3 regions of the Allobosea sp. NPDC055353 genome follow, and region 1 is predicted to be linked to each of the others. Evidence: predicted binding sites of a transcription regulator. Region 1 holds the regulator's gene; each other region holds the start of a gene.
What was found. The regulator LexA, encoded in region 1, represses DNA repair genes until DNA is damaged. The targets are predictions, from matches to a motif close to TGTTCNNNNTGTGTTCNG.

Region 1 (10,371 bases):
TGAGCGGCCTGGAGCTGCTGCCGCTCGGCCTGTTCAACCTCGGCGACCTGGAGGCTTGCATCGAGGGCGGGCGCAGCGTCCATCTGGTCCTGCCGGGTGCGATGGAGCCCGCGCTGGCGCATTCGCGACTCGCCGGGCATCCGGCACTGGCCAGCCTGGTCTTCGTCCATCGGGCACCGGAGGCGCGCAGCTTCCCGGCCATCGACCGGCCGGACGTCGCCATCGTCGATATCGAGGCGCGTTCGGCCCGCGATATCACAGTGAGCAAACGGCAGGGACCTTCGGCGGCCGAATAGCGCCTTCATCCGGAACTTCGGCGGTGGCTTCGCGTTGATCGGCAGGGCGTCTTCCTTGGAGTGGCAGCCATGCTTGCCGCCGGTCTCGTCCTTCTGTCGCTCTCCAGCACATCCCCCGCGATCATTCAGGTAGCGGATTCGCCGCCGCGCTTCGACATCGCCGCGTCCTGCCGCGATGTCGGCAAATCGGGCATCGATATCGGCCGCCCCGCCAAGGCCTGCCAGGGCGACGAGGAACGCGCCCGCGCCGCGCTCACCGCACGTTGGAACCAGTTCCAGCCAGGCGCCCGGACGGCCTGTGTCGAAAGCGCCAGTTTCGGCGGGCCTCCGAGCTATGTCGAGGTCCTGACCTGCCTGGAGATGAAGAAGCCGTGACGACAGGGCACTTATCAGCCCTCACATTCCGGCATTCCCGCCGGCATTCCCGGGTTGCCTTCGCCAAGCCGCTCCGCAAAGCTCTCGACCCGACCGTCGGAGAGACCTCCCATGCGCAGCTTTTGCCTTTCGCTTCTCGCGACCGCCCTGCTTGCCAGCGGCTCGGGGCCGGCGCTCGCCAACCCTCAGGCCTGCGCCGACCTGTGGACGGCGCGCAACGAGATCTACAAGGCGCAGGGCTATTGCTTCCGGACGAAACGCGCCATCGCGGCCTTCGGCAATGCCGGCTGCCAATATGACGATGTCGAGGACCTGCCGCTCTCGGCCAATGACCACCGGGTGATCGCCGACATCGTCCGGCAGGAACGCGCGCTGCGCTGCCCGCGCTGAGGCCGATTGCCTGTGGAAGGCAGAGCAGCCCTGCGTCCAGCGAAGGAAAGGCCGTGCTAGAAGCGCCGGCCGCATCTCCGCGCCCGATCCAACACGACGACTCACCGCCCGCATGACCACCGCAATCGAGATGGGAACGACAAGGACCGGCGAGCCCGGTCTGATCGATCTCGCCGAATTGCTGGCGACGCGCCTGCTGGTGCAGGGCAATTCCGGCTCGGGCAAGTCGCATCTGCTGCGCCGCCTGCTGGAGCAGAGCGCGCCTTTGGTGCAGCAGGCGATCATCGATCCCGAGGGCGATTTCGTCTCGCTCGCCGACCAGTTCGGCCATGTCGTGGTCGATGCCGAATGCGGCGAGGCCGAATTGCAGCGCGTGGCGCTACGCGTGCGCCAGCACCGTGTCTCGGTGGTTCTCAATCTCGAAAATCTCGAAGCCGACGAGCAATTGCGTGCCACCGCCGCCTTCCTCGGCGGGCTCTTCGATGTCGACCGCTCGCTCTGGTTCCCGATGCTGATCGTGGTCGACGAGGCGCAGCTCTTCGCGCCGGTGATGGCGGGCGAGGCCTCCGACGAGGCGCGCCGGCTTTCCTTGGGCGCCATGACCAACCTGATGTGCCGCGGCCGCAAGCGCGGGCTCGCGGGCGTCATCGCGACCCAGCGCCTCGCCAAGCTCGCCAAGAACGTCGCGGCCGAAGCCTCGAACTTCCTGATGGGCCGCACTTTCCTCGATATCGACATGCAGCGCGCCGCCGACCTGCTCGGCATGGACCGGCGCCAGGCCGAGATGTTCCGCGATCTCGAACGCGGCCAGTTCGTCGCGCTCGGCCCCGCCCTGTCGAAGCGCCCGCTGCCGATCCGGATCGGCGCGGTCTCCTCGGTCGATCGCGGCAGCGCGCCGGGCCTGATGCCGCTGCCGGAGCAGGCGCCGGAGGAGGCCGGCAAGCTGATCTTCACGCGCGGCGAGGACGAACCGCTGCCGATGGCCCGTCCGGTGCGCCCGGCGCCACGTCCCAAGCCCGATCCGACCGAGGTGCTGCGCCGGATCGAGAACTACCGCCCTGCCCCGCAGGCGGAACCGGAACCCGAGATCGAGCTGGAGCCGGCCGAGCGCGAGGCGATCATGGTCGAGATCCTGCGCGAGCTGATGGCCGATCCCGAGGCGCGCTCGCGGCAGGTCGCGGTGCTCTACCAGGATTTCACCGTGCGCTGCCGGATGCGCCGGCTCGGCCGTACGCAGCTCAGTCTCGAGGAGTTCCGCCGCAGGCTCGCCGTGGCGCGGGCCGGCGTCAGCGACAGCGTCGCGACGAGCGAGGGCTGGCAGGCGGCGGTGGCCGCTTCCGGCACGCTGCCGGAAGACCTGCAGGGGCTCTTCCTCTTCATCGCCCGCACCGCGATCGAGGGCCGGCCCTGCCCGAGCGATGCCGAGCTCGCTGAGGTCTATGGCAGCGCTTCGCCGAGCCGGGCGCGGCGGGTGCTCAGCTATATCGAGGAGCGCGGGCTGATCGTCTGCCATGTCGATTTCAGGGGACAGCGGACGCTCGCCCTTCCGACGCTCGGCGTCGAGACCGCGCCAGGACTGGCACAGCCGCGTACGGCGGGGGTGCCACGCAGCGCGCGGGGATAACCTCTTCGTCGCTTTGATTTCGGTAGCGACACCCCGCTCGTCATGGTCGGGCTTGTCCCGACCATCCACGTCTTCGGTCGGCGAGCGTCGTGTTCAAGACCTGGATGCTCGCCACAAGGGCGAGCATGACGCATCAGGGGCGAGCGCATCGGTTACGCCCGCGCGAAACTTGACCACCCCGCCCCCGAACGTGCATGACCTCAAGCCGTATTCACGGGTCCGGCCATGCGCGTTCTGTTGATCGACAACTACGACAGCTTCACCTGGAACCTGGTCCACCTCATCGGTGGGCTCGGCGCCGAGGTCGATGTCTGGCGTAACGATGCGCTCACCGTCGACGAGGCGCTCGCTGGAGATCACGACGCGATCGTGCTCTCGCCCGGCCCCTGCACGCCGAACGAAGCCGGAATCTGCCTGAATCTCATCCGCGAAGGCGCAGGCAGGAAGCCGATCTTCGGCGTCTGCCTCGGCCTGCAGGCGATGGGCCAGGCCTTCGGCGGCGAGGTCGTGCGTGCGCCCCTGCCGATGCATGGCAAGGTCTCGCCGATCCGCCACAAGGCACGCGGCCTGTTTCGCGGCATCAACGGGCCGCTGCAGGCGACGCGCTATCACTCGCTCGTGGTCGAGCGCGCCTCCTGTCCGGATGTCTTCGAGATCGAGGCGGAGAGCGATGACGGCTTGATCATGGCGCTCTCGCACCGGGAGCTGCCGGTCCACGGCGTCCAGTTTCATCCGGAGAGCATCGCTTCCGAGCATGGCGCGACGATCCTGCGGAATTTCCTCGACCTCGCGGAGCGGTGGCAGAGCGAACGCGCAGCCTCCGCCCTGACCCCTTCAGCCTGATTCCGCAGAGTTCCCATGGACGATTTCAAACCCTTCATCGCCAAGGTGGCGACCGGTGCGACGCTCTCGCGCGAGGAAGCCCGCGACGCCTTCGACACGATCCTTTCGGGCGGGGTCACCAACGCGCAATCGGCCGCCTTCCTGATGGCGCTGCGCGTGCGCGGCGAGACGATCGACGAGATCGCCGGCGCCGCCAGCGCGATGCGCGGCAAGATGCTCACCGTCAAGGCTCCGCCGGAAGCGATCGACATCGTCGGCACCGGCGGCGATTCCTCCGGTTCCTACAATGTCTCGACGCTGGCCTCGATCATCACCGCGGCCTGCGGCGTGCCGGTCGCCAAGCACGGCAACCGCGCGGCCTCCTCGCGTTCGGGGGCGGCCGACGTGCTGACCGCGCTCGGCGTCAAGGTCGGGCTCGATCCGGCCGCGACCGAGCATTGCATCCGCGAGGCCGGCGTCGGATTCATGTTCGCGCCGACGCATCACGCCTCGATGCGCCATGTCGCGCCGGTGCGCACCGAGCTCGGCACGCGGACGATCTTCAACCTGCTCGGCCCGCTCTCCAACCCGGCCGGGGCCAAGCGCCAGCTCATCGGTGCCTTCTCCGAGACCTGGCTGGAGCCGATGGTCAAGGTGCTCGCCTCCTTCGGCTCGACCCGCGTCTGGGCCGTGCATGGCTCGGATGGGCTCGACGAGATCACCACGACCGGCCCGACCCGCGTCGTCTCGCTGGAGAACGGCAAGATCGAAAGCTTTTCGATCAGCCCCGCGGATGTCGGCCTCGAGCCCGCCAAACCGGAAGTCCTGCGTGGCGGCACGCCGGAGGAGAATGCGGCAGCGCTCAATGCCGTGCTTGCCGGCGAAAAGACCGGCTTCCGTGATATCGCCGCCTTCAATGCGGCTGCGGCGCTGCTGGTTGCCGGCAAGGCCAAGGATCTGAAGGACGGCTTCGCCCAGGCGACGGCCGCGCTCGATTCCGGCAAGGCCAAGGCGGTGCTCGCCGCGCTCGTCAAAGCCTCGAACGCGTGAGGCCGGCATGACCGATATCCTCGCCAAGATCGAAGTCTATAAGCGCCAGGAGATCGCGGCGGCGAAAGCCGCGGTGTCGCAGGCCGAGATCGAGCGGCTCGCCCGCGCAGCCTCCAAGCCGCGCGGCTTCGCCGATGCACTGGCCGGCAAGCTCGCGCAGGGCACTCCGGCGCTGATCGCCGAGATCAAGAAGGCGAGCCCGTCCAAGGGCCTGATCCGTGCCGATTTCGATCCGCCTTCGCTCGCCCGCGCCTATGCGGCCGGCGGTGCGGCCTGCCTCTCGGTGCTGACCGATGCGCCCTCCTTCCAGGGCCGGCCGGAATTCCTGACAGAGGCACGCGAGGCCGCCGGCCTGCCGGCTTTGCGCAAGGATTTCCTCTACGAGCCCTATCAGGTCTACGAGGCCCGTTCCTGGGGCGCCGACTGCATCCTGATCATCATGGCCGGCGTCGACGACGCCACCGCCAGGGCGCTGAACGAGACCGCACAAGAGCTCGGCATGGATGTCCTCGTTGAGGTCCATGACGATGCCGAGCTCGACCGGGCGCTGAAGCTTGAAAGCCGCCTGCTCGGCATCAACAACCGCGACCTGCGCAGCTTCAATGTTGATATCGCGGTGACCGAGCGCTTGGCGCCGCGCGTGCCGAGTGAGCGGATCGTGATCAGCGAGAGCGGCATCTTCACGCATGAGGACATCGCCCGCCTCAACCGGATCGGCGTCAACAGCTTCCTCGTCGGCGAGAGCCTGATGCGACAGGCCGACGTCACCGCCGCGACGCAGGCGCTGCTCACCGGCAAGGCCGTCGCGGCGTGAGCCGGCTCAGCCATCTCGACGCCCAAGGCCAGGCGCATATGGTCGATGTCGGCGGCAAGGCCGAGACGACCCGCATGGCGATCGCCGAAGGTCAGGTGGTGATGGCGCCGGAGACGATCGCGATCGTCCGCGACGGCAACGCCAAGAAGGGCGACGTGCTTGGCACTGCGCGCCTCGCCGGCATCATGGCGGCGAAGCGCACGCATGAGCTCATCCCACTCTGCCACCCGCTGCTGCTCAGCAAGATCGCCCTCGACCTTGAGATCGACGAGGCCTTGCCGGGGGTGCGGGTGCGTGCCGAGGTCAAGATGAAGGGCCAGACCGGGGTCGAAATGGAGGCGCTCACCGCCGTCTCCATCGCCTGCCTCACCGTCTACGACATGGTCAAGGCCGTCGACCGGGCAATGCGGATCGAGAATATCCGCCTGCTGCATAAATCCGGCGGCCAGTCCGGCGATTACGAGGCTAAGCAGCTCTGATGGCGCTCACCCCGGTCCCCGTCGCGCGCAAGGCGCTGCTCGACAGCATTCCGGGGCCGACGGGAGCGGAAACCCTGCCGCTGGCGCAATGCGCCTGGCGGGTGCTGGCCGGGGAGGTCAAGGCGCTGCGGACACAGCCTCCCTTCGCCAATTCCGCCATGGACGGCTACGCCGTGCGCGGCGACGAGATGGCGGAAGGCGTCTCGCTCACGGTGATCGGCGAATCCGCTGCCGGCCGGGCCTTCGATGGATCGGTCGGGCCGGGACAAGCGGTGCGCATTTTCACGGGCGCGCCGATGCCTGAGGGAGCCGACACCATCCTGATGCAGGAGGATGCGGACGGCGTCGGCAGCCCGGTTATCCGCGTGCGCGTACCACCGGCCAAGGGCAAGTTTCTGCGCGCGGCGGGGCTCGATTTCCACGAAGGCGACGTCCTGCTGCAAGCCGGGCGCGTGCTCGACAGCGCAGCGCTCGGCCTGGCCGCCGCGATGGGGCATCCGACCTTGCCCGTCCGGCGCAAGCCGCGCGTTGCGATCCTTGCGACCGGCGACGAGCTGGTGGCGCCGGGCGAGCCGGTCGGCCGCGACCAGATCATTGCCTCGAACTCGTTCTCGCTCGCCGCGCTGGTCGAGAAGGCCGGGGGCACCGTGCTCGATCTCGGCATCGCCCGCGACGACCACGCCGATCTCGCCGCCAAGATCGCACAGGCGCGCGAGGCCGATGCCGACGTGCTGATCACGCTGGGCGGCGCCTCGGTCGGCGCCCATGACCTCGTGCAGGAAGCCCTGACGCGGGCCGGCATGGCCCTCGGCTTCTGGAAGATCGCGATGCGGCCGGGCAAGCCGATGATGACCGGGCGAATCGGCCGGATGGTCGTGGTCGGCCTGCCGGGCAACCCGGTCTCCTCGATCGTCTGCGGCCATCTCTTCGTATTGCCCTTGATCGAGGCACTGCTCGGCATGGCCGATGCCGATCGCGACCGCAGCATCCCCGCCATTCTCGGCCGCGACATGCCCGGCAATGACGAGCGCGAGGATTATCTGCGCTCGGAGCTCGCGCTGACGCCGGATGGCTGGGTTGCGAATCCCTTCGGCCGGCAGGATTCATCGATGCTCGGCACTTTGGCGCGGGCGCAGGCGCTGACGATCCGGCCGGCACATGCGGCCCCCGCCAAGAGGGGCGATGCCTGCCGGATCCTGCCGCTGCGGTAGCAGCTTGCGGAACACAAGCAGAACGCGTATGGTGTTCGTGCTTTGTTTCGAATCTGCGCATTGAGGGGCTGGCGGCGACCATGCTGACACGCAAGCAACACGAACTCCTGCGCTTCATCCAGGAACGCTTGCGCGAAAGTGGCGTCCCGCCCTCCTTCGACGAGATGAAGGATGCGCTCGACCTGCGCTCGAAATCCGGCATTCACCGCCTGATCATGGCGCTGGAGGAGCGCGGCTTCATCCGCCGCCTGCCGAACCGGGCGCGCGCGCTCGAAGTCATCAAGATGCCGGACGGGCTCGGCGCGCCGCAGGCGCGGCCCCGCTTCAGCCCCGCCATCGTCCAGGGCGGCCTGGGCTCACAGCCCAGCGTGGCCAAGCCGCGTCCTGCCGAGGATGACAGCCGGCATTCCATCGCCATCCCGGTGATGGGCCGCATCGCGGCGGGCACGCCGATCTCGGCGATCCAGAGCCGCAGCCATACCGTTTCGCTGCCGCCGGACATGCTCGGCTCCGGCGAGCATTACGCGCTGGAAGTACGCGGCGATTCGATGGTCGAGGCCGGCATTCTCGACGGCGACACTGTCGTCATCCGCAGGCAGGACACGGCCAATACCGGCGATATCGTCGTCGCGTTGATCGACGACGAGGAAGCGACGCTGAAGCGCCTGCGCAAGCGCGGCTCCTCGATCGCGCTCGAAGCCGCGAACCCGGCCTACGAGACCCGCGTGCTCGGCCCCGATCGGGTCAAGATCCAGGGACGGCTGGTCAACCTGATGCGGCGCTACTGAAGGCGTTCGGTGTCAGCCTCGGCTTCGTTGTCGGCGGCCGGTGCGGGCTGCATGGTGACCGACTGATTGGCGGAGCGCGTGCCTGGCTCCGTCGGGCGCTGCTCGCGCCGGCGGCTCCAGGGCCGCTCGCTGCCGGACTGCTCCGCGATATGGCTGCTCCACCCCGATGCCGTTCGGTAGAGCGAGGTCGCGCCATCGCGCGATAGCGTCATGCGCTCGACCAGCCTCGCCTTGCAGGCGCCGCCCCAGGGAATGGCGGTGACGACGAGGTCGGCGCGCTGGCAATCCTCGATGATGGCGAGCCGCTCGCGCGTATAGGAGACCGTGCGCTTGTCAGCGGTCTGCACGACGCATGCCAGCCGGTCACAGGCGATACCGGCGCGCAATGTCGGATCGTCGGGCGAGCGGCTGTCGCCATCGGCGGCGAGCCATTGCTGCAGGACGAAGCGGCTGGGCTTGCCCGCGATGATGAGGCGGCCGTCAAGGCCGCGCACGGCCAGTCCCGAGCCGTCGCGCTCGATCAGGATCTCCGGCCGGTCCGGCCTGCCGGCGAACGCGACGCCGAAGACCAGCGGCAAGGCCGCAAGCCAGCGCCAGGCCGTGGTCCAGAGTGTCAGCCAGAGCAGTGTCAGCGCGAAGCAGGCGAGCACGCCTGAGCCGAAAGCCGCCACCGTCACGGTGGAATGGTCGATGGTCGCGACCCAATGCGCGACCTTCAGCACGACGTCGGAGGCGAGCCCCATCAAGGCCCAGGCCGGCCAGTCCAATCCGAAGGGATAGGCGAGCACGCCGAACACCGCCGCCGGCATGACGAAGAGCGAGACGAAGGGCAGCGCCATGGCGTTGCCGAGCAGGCCGAAGGGATTGAAGGTCTGGAAATGATAGGCGCCGAAGGGCGCGGTCGCGGCGGTGGCCAGCATGGTGGTGACGAGGATGCCGAGCGCGGCCGTCCAAACGGCTCCGAGCGGCCAGGGCAACACGCGCGGCGGCTCGGTGCGGCTTCGCCCTTCCCAGCGTTCCGCGAAGGCGATCAGCGCCGCGACCGCACCGAAGGACATCTGGAAGCTCGGCCCGAGCAGCGCCTCCGGCTCGCGCAGCAGCACGATCATGGCGGCGAGCGCCAGATTGCGCATGCTGAGCGCGGCGCGGTCGACCAGGATCGCACCGAGCATGACCAGCGTCATGATCAGCGAGCGCTCGGTCGCGACATCGCCCCCGGAAAAGATGCAATAGGCGGTCGCGCCGAGCATCGCCGCCGCCGCCGCGATCTTCTTGACCGGCCAATGCAGGGCGACCGTCTGCGACAGGACCAGCAGCGCCCGGACCAGCCAGAAGATCGTGCCGGCGGCGAGCACCATGTGCAGGCCGGATATCGAGACGATGTGATAGATCCCCGCAGCGCGCAGGTCGTTGTTCGTCGCTTCGGTGATGAGGCCGCGCTTGCCGGTGACGAGCGCGGCGGCGACCGCCCCGCCCTGCCCGCCTCCGACCTCGGCGATGCGCCGTGTCAGCGTGTTGCGCGCACGGTCGATCATCACGTCGATCGCCAGGCGTGTCGGCATCGGTGAGGGCGGCGGCACCAGCGTGATCTTGCCGGAGATGCTCCCGACGGCGCCGATCCCGCGGAAAAAGGCATCGCGGCCGAAATCATAGCCGCCGGCCCGCGCCGGCCCGGGCGGCGGCAGCAGGCGCGCGGTCGCGACGATATGATCGCCCGGCGCCACGGAACCCTGCCGGATGTTGACGCGGACGCGCTTCGGACGCTGGTCAGCCGGCACATTGGCGATCTCCGTCACCAGCAGCACGAGCCGCGCGCCCTTGTCGCGGGCCTCGACGCTCTCGACGAAGCCGGAGAGCTTGCCGATCCGCGGCCGCTCCAGCATCGGCGCCGCGATATCGGCCGTGCGCCAGACCCCGGCGGCGAAGCCGGCGAAGGCAGCGGCCGCGGCGAGGCAGGCCATCGCGGCGAAGCGGCGCAGGCGCAGGATGAAAGCAGCCGTGCCGCTCAGGGCCACGCCAAGGAGCGGCGCCCATAATGCCGGCTCACGATCGGCTGCGAAATAGAGCAGGATGCCGACGCCCATCGCGATGGGCAGCCAGAGGAAGGGGCGCCGCCTTTCGGCCTCGAGCGCGAAGCCTTGCCGGAGCTGAAGCCAAAGCTGCCGAAGCAGGAATCGGAGACTTGCCGCCAGCGAGGCCGGGACATCGAGGCGAGCCGGCAAGGCATCGGCGCGCGCCCCGCGCCGGCCTCGTTCCTGCCCCTGCCCCGGCGGCGCCGGCTGCATCGCCCGCCTCCCCTGCCGGCGCTGCGATTTGACCGCTTAACCTTTCCGGCCAAGCCATGTTACAGGGCGCGCGCCGGTTGTCATGTCTCAACCTGCGCCCTTTCCTGTCTTGCCCCGGACGGCCACGCCGCCCGGCCGGAGTTTCCTCCCATGAGCAACGCCGTCGTCACGCGCTTTGCGCCCTCGCCCACCGGATTCCTGCATATCGGCGGGGCCCGGACCGCGCTGTTCAACTGG
Region 2 (10,371 bases), 510 kb from region 1:
GCTGGGCCAGCAGCACATAGCTCAGCACGAAGCTGGCATGGGTGGCGTTGGCGTTCATCGTGCCGAGCGCGGCGCCCGCGATGAAGTCCGGGCCATGGTCGAGCGCCAGGAAGACGAGGACCGGCCCGAGCGAGATCGGCAGGGTCGCGATCATCGCCGCCATCAATGGCCCGGCGCGCTCGGCCAGCATCGAGCAGCTCACGACCACCGAGGCCGCGAGCGCCATCTTCAGAGGCAGCAGGGCGAGGCCCGTGCTCAAGCCGGCTCGCCCCTTTCCCAGCCTTCGCGGGTCTCGGCGATGAAATCCTCGAGCCGCCCCGCGGCGATCGCGGCGCGCAGGCCCGCCATCAGGTCCTGATAATAGGCGAGGTTCACCCAGGTCAGCAGCATCTTGCCGAGCATCTCCTCGGCCTTGACGAGATGGTGCAGATAGGCGCGCGACCAGCTATTCGCGGCCGGGCAGGAGGATTGCTCGTCGACCGGGCGCGGGTCCTCGGCATGCTTGGCGTTCTTCAGGTTCATCCGGCCGAAGCGGGTGAAGATCTGGCCGTGGCGGCCGGCCCGCGTCGGCATCACGCAGTCGAACATGTCGATGCCGCGCGCCACCGATTTCACGATGTCGTCTGGCGTGCCGACGCCCATCAGGTAGCGCGGCTTCTCCTGCGGCAGATGCGGCTCGACCGTCTCGATCATCGCCAGCATCACGTCCTGCGGCTCGCCGACGGCCAATCCACCAACGGCATAGCCCTTGAGATCCATGGCGGCGAGCTCGCGCGCGCTCTCGACGCGCAGATGCGGCACGTCCCCGCCCTGCACGATGCCGAACAGCGCCCGGCCCGGATGGTCGCCGAACGCGGTCTTGCAGCGCTCGGCCCAGCGCAGCGACAGCCGCATCGCCTTCTCCGCGACCTTCTCCTCGCAGGGCAGCGCCACGCATTCGTCAAGCTGCATGACGATATCGGAGCCGAGCAGGTTCTGGATCTCGACCGAGCGCTCCGGCGTCAGCACATGCTTCGAGCCGTCGATATGCGAGCGGAAGGTCACGCCCTCCTCAGTCAGCTTGCGCAGATTGGCGAGCGACATCACCTGAAACCCCCCGGAATCGGTCAGGATCGGGTGCGGCCAGTTCATGAATTTGTGCAGGCCGCCGAGCTTTGCGACACGCTCGGCGCCGGGGCGCAGCATCAGGTGATAGGTATTGCCGAGCACGACATCGGCGCCGAGCGCTCTCACCTGCTCGGGATACATGCCCTTGACGGTCGCGGCGGTGCCGACCGGCATGAAGGCCGGCGTGCGGATGACGCCGCGCGGCATGCTGATCGCGCCGGTGCGCGCGGCGCCGTCGCGGGCGGCGACCTTGAAGGTGAATTCGGGAGTCGCAGCGGTTTCCGGCTGCATGGACTGGTGCTGAACGGTCATGGCCAGCGAGGTAGAGCAGCGCGCGGGTTTAGGGAAGAGACCCGCGCGCCGGATGGGCTATGCGACGATCACCGTGAACCGAAAGCCGCTGTCATCCCGGGCGACCGCAGGGAGACCCGGGATCCATGCCGGAGCATTTCCGATAAAGGTTCAGGCATGGATCCCGGATCGGCGCCGCTTCGCGGCTTGTCCGGGATGACCCGCACCTGCTATTTCCCGGCCACCGCCGCCTCGTAAGTCTCCGGCTTGAAGCCGACGATCGTCTTGCCCTTGCCGAGGTCGAGCACCGGCCGCTTGATCATCGAAGGCTGCGCCAGCATCAGCGCGATCGCTTTGTCCGCATCGAGCCCCTGCTTCTCGGCATCCGGCAGCGCGCGGAACGTCGTGCCGGCGCGGTTCAGCACCGTTTCCCAGCCGTGTTCCTTGACCCAGCGTTCGAGCGAGGCCCTGCCGATCCCGCTCGCCTTGTAGTCATGGAACGCAGCCGCGACGCCATGGCCGTCGAGCCAGGCGCGCGCCTTCTTCATCGTGTCGCAGTTCTTGATGCCGTAGATGGTGATAGCCACGCCGCGAACCTCTCAGGCCGGACGCTTCGGGCTGTCGAGCCCGCGCTGCACGGCCGGACGCGAGAGGCAACGCTCCAGCCAGATCGGCACATGGGTCAGCTTCGCATAGTCGACGAGCCCGCCGGCGTCGTAGAAGCCGACGAGATTACGGACCCAGCCGAGGATCGCGATATCGGCGATGCTGTAGTCGTCGCCCATGATCCAGGTGTGGTTCGCCAGCCGGCTCTCCAGCACGCCAAGCAGGCGCTTGCTCTCGCTGGCGTAGCGGTCGCGCGGGCGCTTGTCCTCGTATTCGCGGCCGGCGAATTTATGGAAGAAGCCGAGCTGGCCGAACATCGGGCCGATCGCCGCCATCTGGAAAAATACCCACTGGATGGTCTCATAGCGGGCGGCGAGGTCCTTCGGCAGGAGCTTGCCGGTCTTCTCGGCGAGATAGAGCAGGATCGCGCCGGATTCCCAGAGGCCGAAGGGCTTTCCGTCCGGGCCGTTGGGATCGATGATCGCCGGGATCTTGCCATTGGGGTTCAGCGACAGGAATTCCGGCCCCCAGGTCTCGTTCTTGCCGATATCGATGAGATGCGGCTCGTAGGGCAGCTCCAGCTCCTCCAGCGCGATCGAGACCTTCACACCGTTCGGTGTCGGCAGCGAATAGAGCTGGATGCGGTCGGGATGCGCTGCCGGCCAGCGCTTGGTGATCGGGAAGGCGGACAGATCGGCCATGACGGGCTCCGTTTGAATCGGATGAGGCTTCGGCCGCGCACGATAGAGCCGGCCGCGTTCAAAGCAACGGCGCACGGCCGCGATTGCCGCAAACCGGCCTTGCATGGCTGCATGGAGTTCAGTCGAGCGGCCAAGTGCCCAGGATTACGTACTTCCTGTTATCGATGCTCTCGATCAACACGAACTCGCGCACCTGCCAGCGCAGTTCGGGCAGATCGATCGGCTCCCGACGTTTCCGGTCATAGAAAAGCGTCACATGCGGCTGGAAGCTCGACCCATCGACCTTGAGTCCAGCGTGCCGCAAGTCATCAAGGAGTGTGGTGGACAAACTGTTGGCAGCGAGCAAATCCGCCCGCGTCGTCAGGGAAAATGCGTAGTTCGGCGCCGCTCCAAAGCTCGCCGCCTGATTGAACATGACGGCGAAAGAGGTCTTCCGGATTGCGTTGGCCACCGTGCGCGCCATCGCGATGCTCTGCCCGAAAGGCCCATCGGGAGCAGCGATGCCTCGCAAGGTCACATGATACTTGCCCAAGCCACGCGGGGGCTTCGTGGGGCGAAGCCGATCATGCAGGGCTTTCGCCAATTCATGAATCTGCGGTCCAACTTCCGCATCCGGAAGGAGCGCGAAGAAATAGCGGGGCGGGCTGCGGCCTTCTCGCGGCCGAAACTTTCGCCCACCGTCGAGGTAGAGAACGAACTGCATATCTCATTATAGAACAAAACAAGAACACAACAAGCCCCGAACCGCCCAGCGAAAATCGCAAGGCTGCCAGTCACCCCAACCGCCCTGCCCGCGCTTGAGCACCACGACCCCCGCGTCTAGGCTGCCTTCGGTGGCCGCACGGCCGCCGCTTGCGCCCCCGCTCGGCGGGCGGCACGGATTCCTCTCCTGTCAGGCATGGCTATGGCTTCCTCAGACGCACTCGCCGCGGTTTTCGGCCATATCGAAACCAACCGCAGCGCTTTCCTCGACCGGCTCATCGCGTATCTGCGCCATCCCAGCATCAGCGCCGAGAACATCGGCATCGCCGAGGTCGGCGTCCTGCTCGTCGACATGCTGACCGAGATCGGCCTCGAGACCAGCCTGCTCCCGACCGAGGGCCATCCGGTCGTCGTCGCGCGCTGGGAGAAGGCGCCGGGCAAGCCGACCGTCCTGCTCTACGGCCATTACGACGTGCAGCCGCCCGACCCGCTCGATAAATGGATCTCGCCGCCCTTCGAGCCGACGATTCGCGACGGCAGGCTCTATGCGCGCGGCGTCGGCGACAACAAGGGCCAGCATTTCGCCCAGATCCTCGCGATCGAATCCCATCTCAAGGTCCATGGCGAACTGCCCTGCAACGTCATCCTCGTGCTTGAGGGCGAGGAGGAGATCGGCAGCCCGAACATCGCTGGCTTCGTGCGCGCCAACCCGCATCTGCTCAAAGCCGATCTCGCCGTCACCGCCGATGGTCCGCGCCATGCCAGCGGCGCGCCCTCGATCAAGTTCGGCTCGCGCGGCGTCGTCTCCTTCGACCTGCGCTGCCGCCATGCCAGCCGCGACGTCCATTCCGGCAATTTCGGTGGCGTCGTGCCGAATCCGATCTGGACGCTGGTCCATCTGCTCGCGACGATGAAGAACGCCGAGGGCGAGATTACCATCGACGGCCTGCACGACGACATCGAGCCGCCGACGGCCGAGGAGCTGGAAGCGGTCGCGCGCCTGCCGCTCGACATCGAGGCCTTCAAGAAGGGGGTCGGCCTCACACGCCTGGACGCGCCCGCGGGCCGGCCCTTCTACGAGCGCCTCTGCTTCCGGCCGACGCTGACCATCAACGGCTTCCATGGCGGCTATGGCGGGCCGGGCACCAAGACCGTGCTGCCGAACGAGGCGCTGGTGAAATGCGACATCCGCCTCGTCGAGGCGCAGGACCCCGAGGACATCCTGCGCAAGGTCCGGGCTCATGTCGAAAAACACGCGCCGGAGGTCGAGTTCATCGCCGAGGAGAAGGGCATGCAGCCCTCCAAGACCTCGATCGCCTCGCCCTATACTGCGCCGCTGCGCCGCGCCTTCGTGGCGGCTCAGGGCGAGGAGCCCCTGCTGATCCCGGCCGGCTTCGGCAGCCTGCCGAACTACGTCTTCACCAAGATCCTCGGCGTCCCCGCCTTCGTGACACCTTATGCCAATCACGACGAGGCCAACCACGCCCCCAACGAGAACATGATGCTGGACTGTTTCCATAGCGGCGTTCGCACAGGCGCAGCCCTGCTGCACGAACTCGGCCAGTTGAAGAAGGCGGACTGAGGGCAATCGCTCAGCCGCACCTTCTCCGTGATGGTCGGGCTTGTCCCGACCATCCACGTCTTCTCTCGTCGAAGGTCGTGTTCAAGACGTGGATGCTCGCCACAAGGGCGAGCATGACGCCGGGAGGTAAAACGCGAGTCATCCCGGACAAGCCGCAAAGCGGCGCCGATCCGGAATCCATGCCGGAACCTTCATCGGAAGCGCTCCGGAATGGATCCCGGGTCAAGCCCGGGATGACGGCATGGTTCCAGTGGAAACTGGTAGGCCCTACCGCCCCTGCCAGTTCGGCGTCCGCTTGCCGAGGAAGGCTTCCATGCCCTCGCGGAAATCGGCGCTGGTGTAGCAGAGCGTCACGAGGTCGTGGCCATCGATGCCTGCGGCGGTCGCAGCCGTCAGGCGGCGCATCGCCTCCTTGGTCGCGCGCATTGTCAGCGGAGCATGGCCGGCGATGATCTCTGCCAGCTCACGAGCCCGCCGCATCAGCGCCTCATGGTCCGGCAGCAATTCGTTGTAGAGGCCGATCCGCGCGCCCTCCTCCGCCTCGACCAGTCGGGCGGTGAAGACGATGTCCTTCACGCGCGCCGGGCCGAGGATGGCGTAGAGCCGCCCATAATTCTCCATCGACAGGCAATTGCCGAGCGTACGCGCGATCGGGAAGCCGAAGCGCGCGCTTTGGGTCGCGATGCGCAGGTCGCAGGCGAGCCCGATCGCCGCCCCGCCACCGGTGAAGGCACCGGAAATCGCGGCCAGCGTCGGCACCGGGCAGCTCTCGATCGTGCCGATGACGGTCTCGATCCGCTCCTCATAGGCCAGCGCATCCTCGGCGCTGGAGAAGGCGCGGAACTGGGCGATGTCGGTGCCGGCCGCGAAGGCCTTATCGCCCGCCCCGGTCATGACGATGACGCGCGGATCGCCATGCGCGGCCGGGTCGCGGCAGATCTCGGCGATGCGCTCATACATGGCGAAGGTCAGCGCGTTGCGCGCCTGGGGCCGGTTGAGCGTGATCGTGCCGACCCCGCCCTCGACCGCATACAGGATTTCGTCGTTCACGCAGGTCTCCGTCAGATCACGCCATCGGCCCGCAAACGCGCGAGCCCGGCTTCGTCATAGCCGAGTCCGGCCAGGATTTCGTCATTGTGGGCGCCGGCCGCAGGCGTCGGCGTCGCGACATCGGCGGGCGTGCGCGACAGCGTCACCGGCTGGCCGATCAGGCGGATATCGCCGAGCTCGGGATGTTTCAGCGGCCTGGCGATGCCGAGATGGCGCACCTGCGGGTCCTCGAACATCTCGTCGACCGCATAGATCGGCCCCGCCGGGACACTGTTGCGCTCCATCGCCGCCAGCCAGTGGGCGCTGTCCGCCCCGGCAAAGATCTCCTCGATCAGCTCCCGCAACTCCGGCCGGCGGGCGAAGCGCTTCTCCGAGCTGTCATAACGCGCATCCGTGCCCCATTCCGGCCGCTCGATCGCCCGGCAAAACGCGCGCCATTGCTCCTCGCCGCCGACGCCGAGATTGATCGCGCCGTCGCGCGTGCGGTAGACGCCCATCGGCGTCTGGTAGGGGTGATCGTTGCCGGATTGCGGTGGCACCGAGCCCTCGACAAGATAGCGCGCGGCCTGGAAATCCATCATCGCGATCTGGGCTTCGAGCAGCGAGGTCTGCACCCATTGCCCCCGCCCTGAGACCGCCCGCTCCTGCAGCGCGACCAGCGCCCCGACCGCGCCGTAGAGCCCGGCCGAGGAATCGGCGAGCGCGATCCCGGCCCGGACCGGCCCCTGGCCGGGCAAGCCGGTCACCGACATCATCCCGCCCATGCCTTGCGCGATCTGGTCAAAGCCGGCGCGCGTCCGGTAGGGGCCGGATTGGCCGAAGCCGGAGATCGAGACCAGGATCAGGCGCGGATTGCGTGCATGCAGCGTCTCGAAATCGAGGCCGAGCCGCTCCTTCACGTCAGGGCGAAAGTTCTCGACGACGAGATCGGCCTCGTCGACGAGCTTCATCAGGATCGCCTTGCCCTCGGGTGTCTTCAGGTTCAGCGCCAGCGAGCGCTTGTTGCGATGCAGGTTCTGCATGTCGTAGCCGAGGCGCGGCCCGCTCATGTTCTCGTTGGGGTCGAGCCCCGGTGGGCTTTCGACCTTGATCACGTCGGCTCCGAAATCGGCGAAGACGCGCACGCAGGTCGGCCCCGCCCGCACCCGCGTCAGGTCCAGCACCTTGAGCCCCGCAAGCGCGGTGGACGGTCTCGGCTGCGGCATCGGTCTTCGCTCCCTGTTGGAGCGAACTATCCGGTACGGCACGCGGGGCGGTCAATGGCGCCGTGCATGCTGCATGCAGGAGCGGAGCGCATGGCGACCCACCCTTGTCATTCCGGGTTCTTCGCTGCGCGAAGCCCCGGAATGACAAGGAAGAGAGGCTTGAACCGCTAAGCCACAGCCCGCGCCGCATCCCGCACCGCCGCCAGCGTCGCATCGACCACGGCCTCGTCATGCTCCGACGACACGAACCAGGCGCCGCGTTCCAGCACGCGCACACCGCGCTTGAGCAGTTCGTGCGCGAAGCGGCTATAGGCGGCCTTGTCGGCGCGCGCGACGTCCCGATAATTCCGCGCCGGCGCATCGAGCCCGAAGGCAACGTGGAACATCAGCGGAAAGCCGGCGACCTGCGCCTTGATACCCGCTTCCTTCAGAATCGTGCGGATGCCGTCCTGCAGGCGTTGGCCATGAACGGAACTGCGTTCGTAATGCTCCGGCGTCAGCGCCTTCTGGGTCGCAACCAGCGCTGCCATCGAGACCGGCTGGGCGTTGAAGGTGCCACCATGCAGCACGCCATCGGCGAAGAGGTCGAGCAGGTCGGCCCGGCCAGCAATCGCCGCGACCGGGAAGCCGTTGGCGATCGCCTTGGCCATCAGGGTGAGATCAGGCGTCACGCCGAAGCGCTCCTGTGCTCCGCCTCGGCCCAGCCGGAAACCGGTGATGACCTCGTCGAAGATCAGGATGGCGCCATGCTTGCGGCAGGCAGCGAGCGCGCCTTCCAGATAGCCCGGCGCCGGCGCGATAGCGCCCTGGTTGCACATCGCCGGTTCCATCAGCACCGCGGCGACATCGCCCTTGGCGAGCCGCGCTTCGAGCGCAGCGAGATCGTTCCAGCCGAGGATCGAAAGCCCCTCGCCCGCTTCCGGGTCCTGGCCCTTGCTGCCGATCACCGGCGTCGGCGCCTCTCCCGGTCCGGCAGCGTTCAGCCCCGGCGCCGTCGACCACAGGATGTTGTCGAACCAGCCGTGATAATGGCCCTCGAACTTGACGATGGTGCGCTTGCCAGTTGCGGCGCGCGCGAGCCGCATCGCCGCCTGCGCCACCTCCGACCCCGATGAGCCGAAGCGCAGGCGTTCCGCCGACGGGATGCGCTCGCAGATCAGTTGCGCCGCTTCCGCCTCGACCGGCATCTGGCCGGCGAAGAGGATGCCCTTCTCGGCCTGTCGCTTCACCGCCTCAATCACCGGCGCAGGCGTATGCCCGAGCACGGTCGCGCCCATGCCGCAGTAATAGTCGATGATCCGGTTGCCGTCGGCATCGATCAGATAGGCGCCCTCGCCACGCTCGAACACCAGCGGCCCGGGCTGCATGCCCAGCCGGAAATTGCTGTTCACGCCGCCGGCGATGAAACGCGCGTTCGCCGCGATCTGCCGGGCGGATTCGTCGAAGCGCAGAGCGCCCGCCTGCTGGCTGCCATTGCCTGTCACTGCGTTGCCTCCTGCTGTTGCTCCCGACCAGACCAGACAGAGCGAACCGCGTAAAGGAACAGCGGTTTCGCCTTGCGGAATTCGTTGGGGTTGGCCATGCTGGCTTTCAAGCGAGCCCGACCAGTGGAGCGGCCATGCCCAGGAAAACCGACAACCCCTATGTCGTGCAGCCGGTGATGAAGGCGCTGAAGGTGCTGGAGCTGGTCGCCCGCCATGGCCACGAGATCGCGCTCACCGCCGTCAGCAAAGAGCTCAAGATCCCGAAGACCACGACCTTCCGCTATCTGCAGACGCTGACCGCCGCCGGCTTCCTCGACCACAACCGAGCGACCGACCGCTACAATCTCGGCCCGCAACTGCGCGCCATCGCCCGCGCCGATGCCAGCGTCAGCAAGATCCGCGAACTGGCCCGGCCTGCCATGATCGAATTGATGCAGGAGTTCAACGAGACGGTGAACCTCGCCGTGAAGGGCAATGGCAGGGTCGTCTATATCGACCTGATCGAGGCCAACCGCTCGCTCAGGATGCAGGCCCGCATCGGCGAGAGCCACCCGATGCATTCGACCGCGCTCGGCAAGGCGATCCTCGCCTTCCTGCCCGAGGCGGAGCGCCAGCGGCAGCTCGACCTGCCGCTGACCGAACGCACCGGCCGCACCCTGCTCGAGCGCGAGGAGATCGAGCGGCAGCTCCGACAGGTCGCTCGCACCGGCTACGCCACCGAGATGGGCGAGAACGAGGACGGCGCCATGTGCGTCGGCGTGCCGATCCTCGACGAGGACGGCTATCCCGTCGCGGCGCTGAGCGTCTCGGCCCCGCTGATGCGGATGCCGCATTCGCTGGCGGCCAAGGTCGGAACGCGGTTGCGCGAGGTCTCCGCCGGCATCTCGACCCATCTCGGCTCGCGGCCCACGGCCGACCTGCGCTGAGGGACTCATCGGTATTCGATCCGCGGGTCGATCCAGGCATAGAGCATGTCGACCGTGAGGTTGATCAGCATATAGGCGACCAGGATCACCAGGATGCAGCCCTGGATCAGCGGATAGTCGCGGGTGCTGATCGCCTGGATCAGCAGGCGCCCGAGCCCCGGATAGGTGAAGACCGCCTCCGTCACCACCGCCCCACCGATGAAATTCGCCATCATCAGGCCGACGATGGTGACGAAGGGCAGGAGCGCGTTGCGCATGATGTGGAAGCCGACGATGCGGCTTTCCGGCACGCCCTTGGCGCGGGCGGTGCGGACATAATCGGCCCGCGCCTCGCCGATCAGCGAGGCCCGCAGGAAGCGCGCCAGGATGCCCGAGACATAGGTGCCGAGCGTGATCGCCGGCAGTGCGAGGCTGCGCAAGGCATCGACCGGAGACTCCCACAACGGCACATGACGCGAGGCCGAGGGCAGCCAGCGCAACTCCACGGCGAAGAGCAGGATCAGCAGGATGCCGAGCCAGAAGGTCGGCACGCCCAGCGCCAGCGCGCTCCAGCCGCTGAGCATGCGATCGAGCCATGAATTCGGTTTCACGGCACTCGCGATCGCCACGGGAATGCCGATGACGAGAGCGACGAAGATCGCAGCCAGCGCCAGTTGAAGCGTTGCCGGCAGGCGCTCGCCGATCAGTTGCAGCACCGGCTGCCGGCTATGCAAGGAC
Region 3 (10,371 bases), 410 kb from region 1:
GGCTTGGCACGACGCTGGAACGGCGCATGGCGGAAAGTCGATCGAGACCCCGCCGAGCGAGCGTCCCAATGGTGCCTTCGTCGCATACCTTCGCGACCCTGATGGGAACAAGCTGACGGCGCGCTCCCAACCGACAAAATAAGTGCGGCGGTTGCGCTAAATGATGTCCGTGATCGCTTAGAGCTTGCTGTTGAGATTTCAGGAAACGACCTTCGAGAAATCGGATTCAGGAGGATTGTCGCTCGCCTCGAGCGGCATTGCTGCATCCAATATCCGTGTCGCTAGCGCGACATCCGATTCCTCAACTCGGACAGAGACCACGGACCGACCCCGGGCGTGTTCTCTAGCGTGATGTTCGGCGTCGCTCGCCGGTACGCCGGCGTCGACGAGTGCCCCGAGAACGCCCCCTGCCAACGCGCCAGTCACCGCACCGGAGAGGAACCAGCCTGTCGCAATGATCGGCCCAACGCCCGGAATCGTAAGCGCGCCCAACCCAAGTGCTAGCCCCGTCGCGGCGCCTGCCGCTCCGCCGATGCCAGCGACTGCAGCCGTATTGTCGTCGCCGCCAGCCTGCTGCCCGAGGAGGCCGATCCTCTCCGGCTGGATGCCAGCCTCGGCCAAGCGGACCGCGACATTTCGAGCATCTTCAAACGTCTGGTAGGTTCGGGTAATCGTTCGGACTTGAAGCATTCTGGTCTCCTTATTGCGAAAAGGGCGAGCCCGACAGGAACCGCCCACTCAATTCTCACTGCGACGGTGATTAGTGCTGGCGCCCTGCAACCTGCTCCGACGCGCGCTCGCGATCATTGGCAAAGTTGCTCGATCCGCCACGCTCGCAGCTATGCAATCCGCTGCCGATGGCAGCCTTCGCCTCATGGGCAGGACTGAGTTGCCGATCGGCATTCGACGGCTACTCACCCGTTCACAACCGTGCCGCCGTTCGGGTGCAGCACCTGGCCGGACATGTAGCTGGAATCCTCACACGCCAGGAACAGAAAGCTGGGCGCGACCTCATTCGGCTGCCCGGCCCGCTTCATGCGCGTGCTTTCACCAAAGTGCTTGAGCTTCTCTGGGCTTGCTCCGCCCATGGGGTTGAGAGGCGTCCAGATCGGCCCTGGCGCCACCGCATTTACACGGATCCCCTTCTCGATCAGATTTTCGGAAAGGGCCCGCGTGAATGCGGTGATCGCGCCTTTTGTCGAGCTGTAATCGAGCAACTCGCTGGAACCCTGGTAGCTTGTGACGGACGTGCAGTTGACGATAACGGCGCCACTTTGGAGGTGCGGCCGCGCGGCTTGCGTCATGAAAAACATACCGAAGATGTTTGTCTGGAACGTTCGGCGAAGCTGCTCCTCGGTAATGTCCGTGATGTCCTTATCGGGATGCTGCTCGCCCGCATTGTTTACTAGGATATCGATCTTCCCGAACGCTTCGACGGTCCGCGCGACGGCGTCGGTGCAAAATGCCTTGTCGCCGACATCTCCCGGGATAGCGATCGCTCGGCGCCCCTCGCGCTCGACGATGCCAACGGTCGCTTTGGCATCGTCATGCTCACTCAGATAGACAATGGCGATATCGGCACCTTCGCGGGCATACAGCGCAGCAACAGCGCGACCGATGCCGCTATCCGCCCCGGTGATCAGCGCCACCCTCCCCTTAAGGCGATCGCTCCCGGGATAGCGCGGCTCCCATTCTGGCTTCGGCGTTAGTGCGGACTCGTGGCCCGGCAGACCGTCTTCATGAATCATGGGCTCTGTGGCGGACATGGACAATTCCTGAGGTGAGGCTGCGGCACGCATGTGCCCTCAGCAAATCTGCCCCCAGCGCTTAGTCATCGAACCGCCTGAACCATGACTGGTTCCCAAACTCAAAGCGGGTCGATGGCAGCTTCAGAGCACGGCCCGTTCGTTGAGAACCTATCCGTCGGAAGCGCGTTTCGAACATGCCCGCGGAACGCTGGTGCCATTCGGAGATGTTCACAATGATCAGGTTGATATTGGCCGGCGCGGCGGGATGGATGCTCGCGACCCGACCTAAGTTGCGGGAGCGAGTGGTCGGCTTCGCCCGAGATATCGTTCAGCGTCTCTCAGCGCGCTAAGGACTGCCCGGGTCGAAACCATGCCTTTCAGCCCATCATCCTCACTCGCGCAGCTTCTGAACGCCCCTCTCAGGGCGGGTCAAGTTATGTGGCTCGGCATCCGGCCTGGCCGCCGCGAAACGCTCATTGAGGTTCAGAGCGCGGATTTCGATATTACGAGCGGTGTTATAGGCGACCGCTATACGCGGGCGCGGGGGGCTCGACAGGTCACTTTGATCCAGGCCGAGCATCTCGGGACGATCGCCAGCCATCTTGGCCTCTCACAAGTTCTGCCGGGCGACCTGCGCCGCAATGTCGTTACTCAAGGCATCAATCTGGTCGCGCTGAAAGACAAGCACTTCAGGATTGGCTCCGCTGTTTTGCAAACCACCGGAGAGTGCCATCCGTGTTCGCGAATGGAGGAGATCCTCGGCGTTGGCGGGTACAACGCCGTTCGCGGGCTCGGCGGCATTACTGCCCGCATCATCGAGAGCGGTACGGTCAAGCTCGGAGATGATGTTGTCGTCGACCTCCCGGACGGGGTTGCAGGCGGATCTGCCTAGGTCCATCGTCCAAAGAGATTGTTGGCCCCGGAATGCTCTGTTGCTGGCTCACTCACGGCAGTTTGCCGCGGCGCTGCTCACCTCCCAGGCTTTGGGAAAGCGCGACTCACGAAACGCGAACCCGCAAAGCCAAATCGCCAAGGCTGCTCGGTGGCCTTCGAAATTCCAATGCGAGTGCTGCTGGAAATCTCCGGCGCATGCGACCGGTCGACAATCGAGAACGGTTGGCATTCCAAACTAAGCCCATTATGGGCGCCCGTTATCCCAAGCGCCTGGGCCAACCGTCCCGGCCCATTGCATAGGCTTACCCTGCTGCCGCGACGCACCCGCATTTCAGCCAGCCCCTCTGTCGGCTCGATGGCCCTAAGCAAGACCGCGCCCGCGCCTTCGGCGACGATATTCAAACACCAGTGAAGCCCATAGGACCGATAAACGTAAGCGTGCCAAGATGGACCGAACATGGCCGCATTTCGCGGTCTCGGACCGCGGAAGCTGTGCGAAGCTGGATCGTCGGCGAGATAGGCCTCGGTTTCGACAATGGAACCTCCTACCCCCCCGACAAGCAGCTTCATACCGATCAGGCGCGGAGCCAGCTCTAGGGCGTTCAAGGCCTTTAGCTCGAGTAAATTTAAGGGCATTCCATCAACCCGAGCTTCGCACAATGTTCTGAATCTACCGAGGGTTGGTAGCTTGCAACGAAAGTGCAGTAATCTCGTCGTCGCTGAGCTCCCGTCCAGCAACGGTGATGACTTCGACCCGCCCAGCGATGAGATCAGCACGAATCGCCGAAAGCGCAGTAGCCAGGTCACGATATTCCATCTGGTACGTTGCCAGAAGCTCACCGCCGCGCTTCACATCCTGCCGCAGCACGACGACAACCTCTCCATCCTCGATTTCGTTCATTCATCCTCGCAGCGCGTGAGCATTTTCCCGGACGGCAGTGTGAAATAGCACTCGTCCTCATAGTGCACGGGCGTACCATCTTCGAGCGTATAAGACGTGAGCGAGAGACCAGGCCATCACAACTCTGTAGCGCTTGCCGTCGTTGTCGCGGCAGTGCTCCGTATGGAGCGCGCGCCGTACTTGCGTCGGTCGCTTATTCGGGCCGTCACTTTTCCAAATTGCAACCAAAGTTTTCCACCTCAAGCGTTTCGCCGGTCAACGAGCAGAGCATCTGCTGGTTCCCACCTCGGCCGAGGCGTGGAACGTGTCGCTTCAACGGCGGCGGTGGCTCTTGTAAATCAGTGGGACCCTTCGGGGCGTCTTTCGATCGACCTGACCGAATTGCAGCTCGCGTTGTGTCAGAGCCTGATTCAGATTGAAGCCGAGGAATATCGCCACGATGACGAAGGCGATAATGGCGACGGCACCTGCAGCGAACTTCTCATCCTTATCGGGTGGTGGCAGTCCAACGGATACAGATTTATTCTACTCCACTGCCGCTCGGAACATCATGCCCTGATCGCCGAGTGCTCCGGCTGGCTGCGATATCAACTGCAAATGACCGCTCAGAAAGCTCGACCGTGACATTGATGGTTTCGAGCTCTCGTTCTTGATCGCCCCCTCGCGCATCCTGCGGGGGTAGATCGCTCGATCCAGGGCGGCGTTAAGTTCGTCTCCGTTGCAGAACGTGAGATGGGTAATTGAGGCGCAACTGCCACAAAAACCCACGTTCCTACCGACATCTTCTTGACCGCGGCTAGTTCTCAGACGCATCCCGCCCGCAGCGGGCATATCAGGCTATCATCGAGCCAGGTAGTGAACGACGATCCAAGCAAGCCCAGCTAAAATAAGGCCGCCCACGAGCACCGCCAGCACCGGGCGGCCCAGAAATCCCTGACGACCTTCGACGGGCGTTTCCACGGCAGGGTCAGTGGTCGTATGCCTGTCTGGGTGCATCGGAGCGACAACCCCGCCGCCCGGGCCTTCCGTCTGCCTGTCGGCTCGTGCGTTGGCCTCGCGAATATCCGGATCCTGGCGGTTGGTCATCGAGCACCTCCAAATTTTATGTGCTCCTAGGGAGACTGCCTCGCGATCCAGAAGTTCCTGCGCCAGCCCCTAACTTGCCGAGAAACCGACGTTGGCACATGCTGGCGCTTCACTTTGGAGATGGAAATGGCTAGCGGCACTGTGAAATGGTTCAACGAGACCAAGGGTTATGGCTTCATTACGCCTGATAGCGGCGGAAACGACGTGTTCGTTCACATCAGTGCGGTCGAGCGCGCCGGTCTCCGTAGCCTGAACGACGGCCAGAAAGTGTCGTACGAACTCGTTGCCGACAAAAGGTCGGGCAAGCAGTCCGCGGATAATCTCAAAGCAGAATAACGGCCGGGTCGTTACCCACGTGCGCAGACCCGCCGCGATCGAGCGACGGATCTGTTCATTTGCGAAAGGGCGGCGCGCCTCGCTGATCGCGACCATCGAACGACACACCGCTTTGGCCGCAAGCTAGTTGCGCACAGCCGGCAACAAGAAATCACGCCAGCGTGCGAACCTTGCCTTCTCGAGCCCACTGGCGCGTACGCGCTGGTTTCAGGAAGGCGGCGACCTTTTTGTCCAACGCCACGATCCCTTCATCCTGCTCGACTCCGGCCTTGTCGAGCAGCGGCCTGGCTTCAGCACTGTAGCCGATCGCTTTGAGATGCCCGAAGGCGTCCTTGGCGAAATCGATTGCCGCGCCTTCCTTCATCAATGCGGCGCAGCCAGCTTCGGACAGAATGATAGCGACCGCGTCGAAGAGCACAGACGGGGTGCCCGCGAGTTGGCCGTCGGCCTTGAGCGTCTTCCCATCCTTGAGTTTCACGCCGCCGATCTTTGGCGCGACGATCTTGACGGCTCCGCCATCGCCTTCGACGGCAGCCTTGACGGCCGCGATCCGGGCTCCGTCCGCCCCATCAGAGACAAGTATGCCAACGGTCCGGCCCTTCAGGGTCTCGGGGTACTTGCCGACTATGCGAAGTGCCGGCGATAGCTCCATGTCCATCGGGATCGCTGCAGGCTTCGAACCCTTCGGCAGGGACATGGCGAGTCCGTCAGCAACGCGCTGCGCCAGCGCTTCATCGACATTGACGAGGTTCGACATCACGCGGTTGCGGACATGCTCCAGCGTGACCTTGGAGAGCTCGAAAACGAGCGCGCTCACGAGATGTGCCTGCTCGATCTCGCTCTGCGAGCGGAAGAACAGACGCGCATGGCTGTAGTGGTCAGCGAAACTCTCCGCGCGCAGCCGAACCTTATGCTCCTCAACCGGGATCGTCGCCGTCCGGAAGCCACCGACAGGATCCTCGCGCGGGCCGCCGTCCTCGCCAGCCTCTGCAAGGCTGTTCGGCTCGTAATTCGCGCGTCCGGTGAAGACTTGCGTCTGCATTTGTCCGTCGCGCTGCAGGTTCTGGAAAGGGCAGCCCTTGGCCCGGTTGATGGGGATCTGATGGAAGTTCACAGTCCCGAGCCGGGAGAGCTGCGTGTCCTGATAGGAGAACAGCCGGCCTTGCAGAAGCGGGTCCTCCGAAACATCGATGCCAGGCGGCATATTGGTTGGCAGGAAGGCAGCTTGCTCGGTCTCGGCGAAGAAATTGTCCGGGTTGCGGTTCAGCACCATGCGGCCGATCATGCGGATCGGCACCAGTTCCTCCGGGATCACCTTGGTAGCGTCGAGGATGTCGAAGGGCAGCGCGTCGGCTTCATCCTGGCTCAACAGCTGCACGCCGAAGTCCCACTCGGGGAAGTCACCCTTGGCGATGGCCTCATGCAGATCGCGGCGATGGTAGTCCGGGTCGGCGCCGGCGATTTTCACCGCCTCGTCCCAACAGGTTGACTGCGTGCCAAGCCGAGGCCGCCAGTGGAATTTGACGAAGGTCGGCTCGTCCTTGTCGTTGAGCAGGCGGAAAGTGTTGACGCCGAAGCCTTCGATCATCCGCAGGGAGCGCGGAATGGCCCGGTCGGACATCGCCCACATGATCATATGCGTCGATTCAGGCATCAGCCCTACGAAGTCCCAGAAGGTGTCGTGGGCGCTTGCGGCCTGCGGATAGCCGCGATCGGCTTCCATCTTCACCGCATGGATCAGATCGGGAAACTTGATCGCGTCCTGAATGAAGAAGACCGGCATATTGTTACCGACGAGGTCCCAGTTCCCTTCCTTCGTGTAAAACTTCACTGCAAAACCGCGCACGTCGCGGGGCGTATCGACCGAACCGGCACCACCGGCAACGGTCGAAAATCGGGTGAATACCTCGGTCTTGACCCCGACCTCGGTCAACACCTTCGCGCGCGAAAATTCGCCGAGCGACTCCGTCAGTTCGAAGAAGCCGTGAGCGGCCGAACCGCGCGCATGGACGATGCGCTCCGGGATGCGCTCGTGGTCGAAATGCTGAATCTTCTCACGGAGCACGAAATCTTCCAGCAGCGTCGGACCGCGACCGCCAGCCTTCAGCGAATTCTGATTGTCGCTGACCGGAACCCCATGATTGGTCGTGATGCGAGCCTCCGGCGCAGACGTCGACTGGTGCGTCTCGCCGCCCTCTCCCAGGGTGGTTTTGGCATTTGCCGAGAGATCGCGGGGGGAGCGGGCCATGTCACCATCCTCGTTATGTGATGCGAGCAGTTGCGTGGCGCTGAAGTCTCACCTCGATGGGTCGCAGAGGTGAATACTCAGGTTTCCGCGCCCGCGGACGCTCACTGAACGAAGTTGAACCGTTCCAAGTTCCGGCGCCGCCCGCTCGGGGTGGTCAAGGAACGGGGACCGACGTATATATTCGCTGTTCCTATTTTGTTCTGGTGAGCAATGACAAAGCGATCAGGCAGTGCCGATCTTCCCCTGCACTACGGGCGTGTGCCGCTCTGGCTCGGCGAGCGCATGGCCCGGCTAGGTGATGTGATCTGCGAAGCCATCATCCAGCAGTACGGGCGCGACGAGCTGCTGCGGCGACTGGCGCATCCCTTCTGGTTCCAGTCGTTCGGCGCGATCATGGGCATGGATTGGCATTCTTCGGGCATCACGACCAGCGTCATCGGAGCGTTGAAACGAGGTCTGAAGCCGCTGGCCGGTGAGTTAGGGCTGCATGTATGCGGGGGGCGAGGCAACCATTCCCGTCGGACACCGGCCGAGCTGGAACAGATTGGCGCGAAGGTGGGGTTTGACGGGACAGCCTTGGCGCAGGCAAGCAGGCTCGTCTCCAAGGTCGACAGCGCGGCGGTGCAGGACGGCTTCGACCTCTATCTGCACGGCTTCTTTGTAACCGATGACGGCCGTTGGACGGTTGTGCAACAGGGCATGAACGGCGATGGCGGCCTGGCACGGCGCTATCATTGGCATTCCGAGGGGCTTGGCAGTTTCGTCGAAGCACCCCACGCCGCGATCGAGGGGCGTAATACCGGCAGCATCGTCAATCTGACCGATGCGCGCGCCGAGCGCGCCCGCGATGCGCAGGTCACGATGCTGCGCGATCAGGGACCGGACAGGATCGTCAGCGAGTTGGAGGCGCTACAGCCGGCGCGCCCCATTGCGAATGAAAACGCCCCGCAGCTAACCCTCCCGCATCTCGTGATGCCGGCGCACCATGATGTAAGGCCCAAGGACGTCATAACGCGACGACTGCACGGGGCATTGGCTGCAGCAGCCGATCGGGGGCCAGAAGACTTTTCCGAACTGCTGCTTGTTCCCGGCATCGGCGCGCGCACCGTGCGATCACTCGCGATGGTCGCGGAAGTACTGCATGGCGCGCCCTGCCGTTTCAGTGATCCGGCGCGTTTCTCTCTCGCCAATGGCGGCAAGGACCGACAGCCATTCGCAGTGCCAACCAAGGTCTACAACCAGACCATCGCTGTCCTGCGGTCGGCCATCGATCGGGCTAAGATCGGCCAGGACGACCGCCTCGCCGCCATTGCACGGGTGGACAGTGAGAGCCGTCGGCTGGAGCGGAGTACGACCGGTCCGACATTTGTCGAATATGTCGCCGAGGAGCGCCGTCGATCCGCGGAATACGGCGGCCGAAGCGTCTTCGGGTGGGAGGAGTCAGAGACTGCACATGTTGAGAGCGTCAGCGCAGCGCGTCGACGCGTATAACAACGGTACCGCACCGCCCGTTCTCCATTCTCCTGTTTCAACCCTTTCGAGGTCGGGATTAGGGAACACGTACCGCTAAACCCCGTTGCGCCTGGGCGGGGAGCTAGATGGCTGCACATTCGGGATCACGGAAAGTCATCTATGCGGCGCTAGCAGGCAATCTGCTGATCGCGACGACAAAATTCATCGCGGCGGCCTGGACCGGAAGCTCCGCGATGATGTCCGAGGGCGTTCACTCCTTGGTCGACACCGGCAATGGCGTGCTTTTGCTCTATGGCCTCAACCGGGCCGCGCGGCCACCGGATCTCACGCATCCTTTCGGCCACGGCCGCGAGCTCTATTTTTGGAGCTTCGTTGTCGCGCTCCTGGTCTTCGCGGTAGGCGCCGGTGTGTCTCTCTACGAAGGCATTTCCCATGTCATTGCCCCGCACCCGGCAACGAATTTGACCACGAACTACATCGTCTTAGGCCTTTCGGCCTTGTTCGAAGGCTACTCCTGGCGGATCGCGCTGAAGGAGTTCAGGGCAGCGAAAGGCTCGTTGAGCTACTTCGCCGCGGTCCGGCAAAGCAAGGATCCGAGCGTCTTCACGGTCCTGTTCGAAGATACCGCAGCCTTGCTCGGCTTGTTCATCGCCTTCATCGGGATCACGGCAGCAGCCTACTTCGAGCGCCCTGAGCTCGATGGCGTGGCGTCGATCTTCATCGGCCTCATTCTGGCGATGACGGCCATGCTTCTGGCGCGCGAAAGTAAGGCCTTGCTGATCGGGGAAGCGGCTTTGCCCCACGTGCAGGAAGAGATCATGGCGGCGGTTGATGGAGATCCAGACGTCGAGCGTGTCAACGGCATGACGACCGTCCATCTGGGTCCGGATCAGATCGTCGTGGCGCTGAGCCTTGAATTCAAGGACGATCGGTCAACCGAGGACATCGAAGATTGCGTGGAGCGCATTGAAGCGAGGCTCAAACAGCGCCGCTCGGACATTGCCTCGGTTTTCGTGAAGCCGCAGACCTCTGCCACCTGGCGAAAGCGGCGGGCCAAGCTCGTCGAGTGAAAATTTAGACCGGCGACGGCAGCGCTATATATCACCACGGCTTGCCTCAGTATCCAGGATAGGCATGTCGCTTCAGCAGTCCCGCGAGATGGGCCGCGTTCCGAGCGATCATCCTGTTGGTCTTGGCGGTCGTTTCCGGAATCTCGTCGAGATCGATGAAATTCACGCTGCCCATGGCTTCGCCGACCCAATATGTCGGCCCGCCGGCCGCGATGGTGAACCCGACGTCAAACAAGGCTTGGGCGATTTCGGCGGAGACGTGGTGGGCTCCATCCTCGTTCCCGACGATTGCAATGGCTGCAACCTTGCCATAGGCCGGCGTTCGGTTCTGATCATCTGCCTCGTCGAGGAACGCGTCCATGCGCTCCAGGACACGCTTGGCCACGCTCGATGGCTGACCCAGCCAGATCGGGGTACCGATCAGCAATATGTCGCAATCATCAATCTTCCGCCTAAGGGCCGGCCAGTCGTCCCCTTTTCCTTCGTCAGAGGAAACGCCTGGCTTGATGTTGAGCGCGGCGACGCGAACGATTTCGTGCTTACAGCTGTCGGGGAACTCATCGAGAGCCAATTACAGGATGCCTGGGTTGAAGATGCACCTTCGGACTTCAGGGT

Region 2: a site for LexA is predicted at 3,418-3,435, ahead of ACWIEX_RS12255 (2'-5' RNA ligase family protein). Genes of this name have one in related genera too.
Region 3: a site for LexA is predicted at 7,399-7,416, ahead of ACWIEX_RS11780 (DUF763 domain-containing protein). Genes of this name have one in related genera too.

Annotation. Positions count from the first base shown of each region.
Region 1 is NZ_JBSHMC010000001.1:2,135,218-2,145,588, reverse strand. It holds gene ACWIEX_RS09875 (AMP-binding protein) at 1-296, shown strand, start outside; gene ACWIEX_RS09870 (hypothetical protein) at 366-671, shown strand; gene ACWIEX_RS09865 (YARHG domain-containing protein) at 783-1,061, shown strand; gene ACWIEX_RS09860 (helicase HerA domain-containing protein) at 1,174-2,685, shown strand; gene ACWIEX_RS09855 (anthranilate synthase component II) at 2,911-3,528, shown strand; gene trpD (anthranilate phosphoribosyltransferase) at 3,544-4,557, shown strand; gene trpC (indole-3-glycerol phosphate synthase TrpC) at 4,565-5,371, shown strand; gene moaC (cyclic pyranopterin monophosphate synthase MoaC) at 5,368-5,850, shown strand; gene ACWIEX_RS09835 (molybdopterin molybdotransferase MoeA) at 5,850-7,061, shown strand; gene lexA (transcriptional repressor LexA) at 7,142-7,849, shown strand; gene ACWIEX_RS09825 (ComEC/Rec2 family competence protein) at 7,843-10,134, opposite strand; gene gltX (glutamate--tRNA ligase) at 10,285-10,371, shown strand, end outside.
Region 2 is NZ_JBSHMC010000001.1:2,648,616-2,658,986, forward strand. It holds gene ACWIEX_RS12235 (hypothetical protein) at 1-259, opposite strand, end outside; gene tgt (tRNA guanosine(34) transglycosylase Tgt) at 256-1,398, opposite strand; gene ACWIEX_RS12245 (ArsC family reductase) at 1,629-1,985, opposite strand; gene ACWIEX_RS12250 (glutathione S-transferase N-terminal domain-containing protein) at 1,998-2,705, opposite strand; gene ACWIEX_RS12255 (2'-5' RNA ligase family protein) at 2,824-3,408, opposite strand; gene ACWIEX_RS12260 (M20/M25/M40 family metallo-hydrolase) at 3,610-4,989, shown strand; gene ACWIEX_RS12265 (enoyl-CoA hydratase/isomerase family protein) at 5,257-6,054, opposite strand; gene ACWIEX_RS12270 (CaiB/BaiF CoA transferase family protein) at 6,051-7,244, opposite strand; gene ACWIEX_RS12275 (aspartate aminotransferase family protein) at 7,412-8,728, opposite strand; gene ACWIEX_RS12280 (IclR family transcriptional regulator) at 8,863-9,654, shown strand; gene ACWIEX_RS12285 (ABC transporter permease) at 9,660-10,371, opposite strand, start outside.
Region 3 is NZ_JBSHMC010000001.1:2,544,875-2,555,245, forward strand. It holds gene ACWIEX_RS11730 (VOC family protein) at 1-142, shown strand, start outside; gene ACWIEX_RS11735 (hypothetical protein) at 199-690, opposite strand; gene ACWIEX_RS11740 (SDR family oxidoreductase) at 915-1,766, opposite strand; gene ACWIEX_RS11745 (MOSC domain-containing protein) at 2,185-2,640, shown strand; gene ACWIEX_RS11750 (DNA-3-methyladenine glycosylase) at 2,718-3,278, opposite strand; gene ACWIEX_RS11755 (hypothetical protein) at 3,313-3,543, opposite strand; gene ACWIEX_RS11760 (hypothetical protein) at 3,841-4,167, shown strand; gene ACWIEX_RS11765 (hypothetical protein) at 4,384-4,629, opposite strand; gene ACWIEX_RS11770 (cold-shock protein) at 4,756-4,965, shown strand; gene ACWIEX_RS11775 (catalase) at 5,117-7,213, opposite strand; gene ACWIEX_RS11780 (DUF763 domain-containing protein) at 7,424-8,704, shown strand; gene ACWIEX_RS11785 (cation diffusion facilitator family transporter) at 8,812-9,756, shown strand; partial or broken gene ACWIEX_RS11790 (flavodoxin family protein) at 9,803-10,371, opposite strand, start outside.